2 linked regions of the Trichocoleus sp. FACHB-46 genome follow. Each later gene encodes a partner of the first gene's protein in a complex. Links are inferred from orthologs where the notes say so. Each region holds a gene or a part of one and is shown on either strand. Other genes may lie near its edges. The genes, in order: uvrA and mfd.

Region 1 (3,881 bases):
AACGCTACTACTTTGTAGTCCTTGGCAAACTCCGGAATTTGTTTGCGCCAGGAATACCAAAACTCCGGGAAGCCATGCAGCATCAACATCAACGGCCCTTCGCCTTGAGTGACGTAGTGCAGCTTGATGCCGTTGGTCGAGGTATAGGCGTGAGTCCAAGATTCAGACATAACTAGTTTTGAGGAGTGTAGGCTTGCCACTCCCTTTTAGACAAAAAATAGTTGTCTTAAATCCCCTCTAAGATTCACTCTGTAGGAGCGAGAGAGCGATATTGCTCTAAGACCTGCTTGAGATAGTGCCCGGTATGCGATCGCTCGTTCTCGGCCACCTCTTCTGGCGTGCCCACGGCAATAATCTCGCCACCTTTGTCGCCGCCTTCGGGACCGAGGTCAATCACCCAATCGGAGCAGCGGATTACATCTAGGTTGTGCTCAATTACGAGGACCGAGTTGCCCTTGTCTACCAAACGCTGCACCACATCCAGCAACTTGTGGACATCGTAGAACGAAAGTCCTGTCGTGGGTTCATCGATTAGATAGAGAGTTTTACCTGTGGCGCGACGAGAAAGCTCAGTGGCTAGTTTCACCCGCTGGGCTTCTCCTCCAGAGAGGGTGGGTGCGGTTTGACCGAGGCGGATATAGCCTAAACCGACATCTACCAGAGTCTGCAAGCGGTTAGAGGCTTGGGGAATGTTCTTGAAGAATTCGTAGGCTTCCTCCACGGTCATGTTGAGGACATCCGCGATCGATTTGTTTTTGTACTTCACCTGGAGGGTTTCGCGGTTGTAGCGGGCTCCCTTGCAGACATCGCATTGCACATAAACATCGGGGAGGAAGTTCATCTCAATCACGTTCACACCCTGACCACCACAGGCTTCGCAGCGTCCGCCTTTGACGTTGAAGGAGAACTGTCCCGGTTTATAACCTCTGGCTTTGGCTTCGATCGTCTCCGCAAACACATCCCGAATCACATCAAATGCGCCTGTGTAAGTGGCGGGGTTGGATCGGGGAGTGCGGCCAATCGGGGACTGGTCAATCACAATTACTTTGTCGAGGGCATTTAGGCCATCTAGAGCTTCCATTTCCTTGGGGAAGGGAACTTTATGGCCGAAATGGTGTTGTAGCGCTGGATAGAGCAGTTCATTGATCAGGGTGGATTTACCAGACCCCGAAACGCCTGTGACGCAAACTAACTCGCCTAAAGGAATCTCGACACTCACTTGCTTAAGGTTATTGCGAGAAGCCTTTTTAATCTTTAAAGCTCGACCATTACCTTCTCGGCGTTCGGTGGGTGTGTGAATCACTTGGCGACCCGACAAGTAAGCCCCTGTCAGAGAATCAGGAGCCGCTAAAATGTCCTCAAAGCTACCTTGGGCGACAATATGGCCGCCATGAATCCCCGCGCCAGGGCCAATATCTACGAGGTGATCGGCAGCGCGAATGGTTTCTTCGTCGTGCTCGACCACGATCAGCGTGTTGCCCAAGGTACGAAGCTTGTCAAGAGTACGGAGCAAGCGGCCATTATCGCGTTGGTGCAAGCCGATGCTGGGTTCATCCAAAACATAGAGCACGCCTGTCAATCCAGAACCAATCTGAGTTGCTAGCCGAATCCGTTGTGCCTCTCCCCCAGAAAGAGTCATGGCCGTGCGATCGAGCGTTAGGTAATCTAGACCGACATCGAGCAAAAATTGCAGGCGAGCTTTAATTTCTCGCAGCACCAAATCGCCAATTGTGGCTTGGCGATCGCTCAGCTTCAAACCTTCTACTCGGCTCAAGCATTCTTGAATAGAAACGCCAGTCAGCTCAGTAATCTGGTATTGGCCCAGCCGCACGCTCAGCGATTCTGGCTTCAGCCGTCGCCCCTGACAAACATCGCAAGGTTGATCGACCAGATATTGCTCTAGCTTTTGCTTGTAGAGGTCAGAACTGGCTTCTTCGTACTGGCGTTGCAGGATGTTGAGGGCACCTTCGTACCGCCGCACGTAGCTTTTCTGGTCGCGATAGCGCGAATCGACTTCAATCTTGATCGCGTCTTTGGAGCCATTCAGGATGATCTGCTGTTGCTCACGGGTGAGCTTGTTCCAAGGTGTTTGGATGTCAAAACCGAAGGCTTCCCCAACGCTATAAAGGAGGGAAAGGTAATAAGTGTTGTCTTTGTCTGACCAAGGGGCGATCGCGGCATAGACGGGCAAGGCTGGATTCGGCACCACCAAATCTGCGGAGAAGGTGCGATGACTCCCCAAGCCGTGACAGTTGGGGCAAGCACCATAGGGAGAGTTGAAGGAGAACAAACGAGGGGACAGTTCTTCCATCACCGCACCATGTTCTGGGCAAGCGAAGTTTTCTGAAAACACGAGTTCTCGTGGTAGCCCATACTGACCACCGGATTCTGCGGCTACTGGCACTGAATTTTTAGCTGCGTTTTTACCTGTAGGGAGAGCAACCACATTGGAATCTGTACCAGACTCAGCATCTGAAACAGACAGAATATCAATGATAGCGATGCCTTCGGAGTGCCGTAAACAGGTGGTGAGTGAATCGACTAGACGTTCTTCTAGGTCAGGCTTCTTCACCAAGCGATCGACCACAATTTCAATGTTGTGGGCTTGGTTTTTCTCTAGCTCGATGGAGTCGCTGAGGTCGCGCACTTCGCCGTTGACCCGCACCCGGACAAAGCCTTCGGAGGTGAGGCTAGAAAGCAATTTCTTATGGGTGCCTTTCTTACCCCGGACGACGGGAGCCAAAATTTGGAAGCGGGTGCGATCGGGCAGTTCCATGATGCGATCGCACATCTGGTCAATGGCTTGGGGGGCAATGGAGCGATCGCAGTGAGGACAGTGGGGTTCGCCTGCCCGCCCGAACAAGAGTCTCAGGTAGTCGTAAATCTCGGTAACGGTGCCGACGGTGGAGCGGGGGTTGTGGGAGGTGGATTTTTGGTCGATGGAAATGGCAGGGCTGAGTCCTTCGATCGCATCGACATCGGGTTTATCGACTTGGCCCAGAAATTGCCGCGCGTAGGCACTGAGAGACTCGACATAGCGCCGCTGCCCTTCGGCGAAGATGGTGTCAAACGCTAGGGAGGACTTGCCAGACCCAGACACCCCGGTAAAAACGATGAGGCGATCGCGGGGTAGTTCAAGGTCGATGTTCTTGAGGTTGTGCTGGCGGGCTCCCCGAATCCGAATGGTGTTTTGGTCCACTGACTTTGCCTGGGATGGGTGGTGTCCATTGGTAGGCTCGGTGGATTTGCGGTTGGCAGAACGGGAGCGTTGAGACATGAAGGGCAGCGCTAAACAGTCCTTAATGATTCTATCGCTGCTAATCCCTCAACTGCGATCGGCATCCCGTACTAATTGGTTCATTTTTACTAGTAGTTATCCGAGCGGATTGTGTTACTCACGCTGTAACCATTTGAGGGCTTGATTCAGGGGATGCTGGCTCAAAACGCAACACCATTATCTGCTCCGGTCGTAAGCCCATGGATTCGTAGGTTCGTCCATTACGATCGCTAAACTCTACTTCAAATGCTTCCCCATCAGCCAAAATTTCAACGATAGTGCCTACTTGACCACGCCACAAATTGTACTGAGGCAGATCGACTGTCAGCGCTACTACGTCTAGTAACTTGACTGTGTTAGTTGTCATTTTCGTATCACCTCAAGCATTACAGAGGATAGCAAGTCGTTAATTTTGGAATATTAGAATTATGTTCCACGATCCAACCACTCCGAACGCTTGCACTTCTACCTTGCCATTCAAGCGTAAAGTCTAGAGTGTAGCGTTGTCCAAAGTCATCACGTCGTCCTAGTCGAGCTTCCTGAGTTTTGACAACTTCAAGGAGAATTTGGCACAAGCTTTTCGCATCATCAGAACTCATGCACA
Region 2 (4,405 bases), on another replicon or contig:
CCTTCTGCGGCCTGGTTACCAATTGCTGCACCTGCGATCGCACCACCTACAGCACCGACGGCTGCACCTAGGCGTCCACCGACCATTTTACCAATTGTGGCTCCAGCAATACCACCACTAGCCGCGCCAATAGCTTCGGCGACGATGTGATTAGTCGCTTGACCTTTGTCAGAAGCAGACTCTTGGGGCTGAATCTCAGCGGTCGTCTCTACGATTTCCACGTCGATCGGCGCTAGATTGTCGTCATTACTCATGAATGGTGAGTTGTTGATACTAGTCATAAAAAACTCCCTGGCGATTCTATAAACTTTCCTTATTTCCTCTAAGCTTATCGATTAAAAAAGGAGCTGACCTCTCCAGGAGGGGGAGATCCAGCAGTTCGGATGTCCCCTGATAGAGGTATTCCGCCCTCGAAAAGCAACGGCTTCTGCTCAGGCTTCTACAATATAAAGATAGGTAAACACTCTTGGCTGTTCGCTGCTCCGGTTCCAGAATCTATGGCTTTCTCCTCAATTATTCGTGCCCTTGGGCGATCGCCCCTCACTAACGAGCTATTAGCCAAGCTGAAACAGCAACAACTTCTAAAGCTCAACGGTGTGTCTCGCATCCCTAAGGGCTTGGTAGCATCGGCTCTAGCTCAAGCTGGCCCCCGCAACTTGTTAGTAGTGACTGCCACCCTAGAAGAAGCAGGCCGCTGGACTGCCCAACTAGAAGCAATGGGCTGGCAAACGGTTCATTTCTATCCCACCTCCGAGGGATCTCCCTACGAACCCTTTGACTTGGAGTCAGAGATGGCTTGGGGCCAGTTGCAAGTCTTAGCGGATTTGGTAGGTAGCCAAGGAGCTACCAGCAATGGGAATGGTCAAGGTGGGGAGACGAGCCGAACCGCGATCGTCGCCACAGAGAGAGCTTTACAGCCCCACTTACCCCCTATCGATGCCTTCCGCCCCTATTGTCTGAGATTGCAACGAGGAGCCGAAGTTGATCTCGATGCTTTTAGCAGTGAACTGACCCGTTTAGGCTACGAGCGCGTTTCCCTCGTAGAAACAGAAGGCCAATGGAGCCGCCGGGGAGACATTGTTGATGTGTTTCCCGTCGCCGCCGAACTCCCGATTCGTCTGGAATGGTTTGGTGATGAGCTGGACAAAATGCGGGAGTTTGATCCAGCAACTCAGCGATCGCTCGACTCGATCAATCATCTTGTCCTCACACCCACCAGTTTTAGCCCCATTGTCAGAGCCGCTTTTACAGGCGAGAAGGCCACAGCGCTAAAAACCTATCTCAACCCTGCCGAACAAGAGAAATTTGAGCAAGACCAACCCTTAGCAGGTCTGCGTCGATTTCTGGGATTAGCCTTTGATCAGCCAGCTTCTTTGCTCGACTACTTGCCAGAAAATACCTTGATTGCCTTAGATGAACCGGAGCAGTGTCAGGCTCACGGCGATCGCTGGTTTGAGCATGTGGAGGAGCAGTGGAGGGATGAAGGAGGTAAGGGAAAGGATGAAGGAGGAGGGATGAAGGATGAAGGGGAGAGTTCTCTTCTGCCTAAGATCCATCGCTCCTTTCAAGAGTCACTCGCCGAAGTCGAATGTTTCGATCGCCTTTATCTATCAGAACTGGTCGAAGAAGTTGTAGGTGCTGCTCCATCCCTCAATCTTGCCAGTCGCCCGGTGAATGCCACTCCGCACCAGTTTGGTAAGTTGGCGGAGACGATTCGAGGAGAGCGCGATCGCGGTTTCTCGGTGTGGTTGGTGTCGGCGCAGCCTTCGCGATCGGTGTCGCTGTTGCAGGAGCACGATTGTCCGGCGCAGTTTGTCCCAAACTCACGCGACTATCCTGCGATCGAGAAACTTCAGATTCAGCGGGTGCCTGTAGCAGTCAAGTATTCGGGCCTCGCAGAGATTGAAGGGTTTGTTTTACCGACCTTCCGCTTGGTAGTGGTCACAGACCGAGAATTTTTTGGTCAGCACACCCTAACCACCCCCAGCTATGTCCGGAAGCGGCGACGGGCGGCCTCTAAGCAGGTTGATCCGAATAAGCTGCAACCGGGGGACTTTGTCGTTCATAAGAGTCATGGCGTGGGCAAGTTCCTCAAACTAGAGAGCTTGACGATCAACCACGAAACTCGCGAATACCTGGTGTTGCAGTATGCCGATGGTTTGTTGCGGGTGGCCGCAGACCAAGTCGGATCATTGTCCCGGTTCCGAGGGGCTGGGGATGCGGTGCCAGAGCTGAACAAGATGTCCAGCAAGGCTTGGGAGAAAACTAAGAGCAAGGTCCGCAAGTCAATCAAAAAGTTGGCGGTGGATCTGCTGCAACTGTATGCTCAGCGATCGCAACAGCAAGGCTACACCTACCCCACAGACATGCCTTGGCAGCAGGAAATGGAGGACTCCTTCCCCTACCAACCCACCCCTGACCAACTGAAAGCGACCCAGGATGTCAAACGGGATATGGAAAATTCCCGTCCGATGGATCGCTTGGTTTGCGGAGATGTTGGCTTCGGCAAAACAGAAGTAGCAATTAGAGCCATCTTCAAGGCAGTCACGGCGGGCAAGCAAGTCGCGCTACTAGCTCCCACCACGATCCTGACGCAGCAGCACTACCACACGCTGAAGGAACGCTTTGCCCCCTACCCGATTCAAGTGGGTCTACTGAATCGCTTCCGCACCGCTGAGGAACGCCGCCAAATTCAGCAACGCTTAACCACCGGAGAGCTAGATATTGTCGTGGGCACCCATCAACTCTTGGGTAAAGGCGTTGCTTTCCGAGATTTGGGCTTGTTGGTAGTGGATGAAGAACAGCGGTTTGGGGTGAACCAAAAGGAGAAGATCAAAAGCCTTAGAACCCAAGTGGATGTGCTGACCCTCAGCGCCACCCCGATTCCCCGAACGCTCTATATGGCGCTGTCTGGAGTGCGAGAAATGAGCCTGATTACCACACCACCGCCTTCTCGTCGTCCGATCAAAACTCACTTGTCTCCTTTTGACTCCGAAACGGTGCGAGCGGCGATTCGTCAAGAACTCGATCGCGGCGGTCAAATTTTTTATGTGGTTCCCAGGGTAGAGGGGATTGAGGAAACTTCAGCTAAAATCCGCGAAATGGTGCCAGGAGCAAGGCTCGCGATCGCCCACGGCCAAATGCCAGAGGCCGAGCTGGAATCCACCATGCTCACCTTCAGCAATGGGGACGCGGATATTCTCCTTTGCACCACGATTATTGAATCGGGTTTGGATATCCCACGGGTTAACACCATCTTGATTGAGGATGCTCAGCGCTTTGGCTTGTCGCAGCTTTATCAGTTGCGGGGCCGCGTCGGTCGAGCGGGGATTCAAGCTCATGCTTGGTTGCTCTATCCCAAGCAAAGCCAGCTCTCGGATACTGCCCGTCAGCGATTGCGGGCGATTCAGGAGTTTACTCAGCTTGGTTCTGGCTATCAACTGGCAATGCGGGATATGGAAATTCGGGGTGTGGGGAATTTGCTGGGGGCAGAACAGTCGGGTCAAATGGATGCGATCGGGTTCGACCTCTATATGGAGATGCTGGAGGAATCGATTCGGGAGATTCGTGGCCAAGAGATTCCCAAGGTGGACGATACGCAAATCGATCTCAGCGTGACTGCCTTTATTCCGGCTGATTACATTCCCGATCTCGATCAGAAGATGAGTGCTTATCGCGCGATCGCTGCAGCTAGTACCAAGGCGGAGTTGACGCAAACGGCGGCGGAATGGAGCGATCGCTATGGTGCGATCCCGCCTGCGGCTCTCCAACTGATTCGGATTGTGGAGCTGAAGCAGACGGCTAAGAAGCTAGGTTTCTCTCGCATCAAGCCAGAGGGCAATCAACATGTGGTGCTAGAAACGCCGATGGAGGAGCCTGCCTGGAATTTGCTGAAGGCGAATCTGCCTGATCACTTGCAATCTCGGTTTGTCTATACGCCGGGTAAGGTGACGGTGCGGGGTTTAGGAGTGTTGGGTGTAGAGCAGCAGTTGTCTAATTTGATTGATTGGTTGGGGCGGATGCAGGGGGCTTTACCAGAGGCTGTTTTGGTTTAGGTTTGGCTAAACCAAGAGCTTGGGGGCGCTTGCCCCCAAACCCCCGCTGAAGGACGGTTGCGTCCCTCAGACTCCCTCCAAACGAGTTCTTTTGTGGGTGCTTCGAGTTTTTGGTTTGCTAATTTTGGCTCTGAATCTCCCAACTTTTGCCCTCTAACTGCTCACCCCTCTCTCCTCCCGCTTTTCCCTTTTCCTCCCTCCTCCTTCATCCTTCCATCTTCCTTCTCACAGCGGGAATCGTAATACAGCTGAATGAAGTCAGAAAACTGTTTGTAGCCCATTCGGGTGAAGCTGGTGGCGATGCCGTCTCCTAGGCAGTACTCATAGTCGTAGATGGTGGTGTTGCCTGT

What was found.
Region 2: the proteins of uvrA (region 1) and mfd are in contact, whole or in part, in a crystal structure (PDB 4DFC), measured with the Escherichia coli proteins. The link is inferred for Trichocoleus sp. FACHB-46 from one-to-one orthologs.

The regions. Positions count from the first base shown.
Region 1 is NZ_JACJOD010000022.1:108,814-112,694, forward strand. The notes cover bases 45-3,615. They hold uvrA (excinuclease ABC subunit UvrA), read right to left. Parts: upstream 3,278-3,615; coding sequence 245-3,277; downstream 45-244. Other genes in these bases: H6F72_RS12630 (alpha/beta fold hydrolase), read right to left, coding at 45-170; H6F72_RS12640 (DUF4926 domain-containing protein), read right to left, coding at 3,396-3,615. Also shown: more of H6F72_RS12630, read right to left, coding at 1-44; more of H6F72_RS12640, read right to left, coding at 3,616-3,644; H6F72_RS30225 (DUF6883 domain-containing protein), read right to left, coding at 3,664-3,881. UniProt on the Escherichia coli protein: The UvrABC repair system catalyzes the recognition and processing of DNA lesions. UvrA is an ATPase and a DNA-binding protein. A damage recognition complex composed of 2 UvrA and 2 UvrB subunits scans DNA for abnormalities.
Region 2 is NZ_JACJOD010000034.1:66,633-71,037, forward strand. The notes cover bases 161-4,255. They hold mfd (transcription-repair coupling factor), read left to right. Parts: upstream 161-497; coding sequence 498-4,055; downstream 4,056-4,255. Other genes in these bases: H6F72_RS22190 (glycine zipper domain-containing protein), read right to left, coding at 161-281; H6F72_RS22200 (hypothetical protein), read right to left, coding at 4,217-4,255. Outside these bases: more of H6F72_RS22190, read right to left, coding at 1-160; more of H6F72_RS22200, read right to left, coding at 4,256-4,405. UniProt on the Escherichia coli protein: Couples transcription and DNA repair by recognizing RNA polymerase (RNAP) stalled at DNA lesions. Mediates ATP-dependent release of RNAP and its truncated transcript from the DNA, and recruitment of nucleotide excision repair machinery to the damaged site.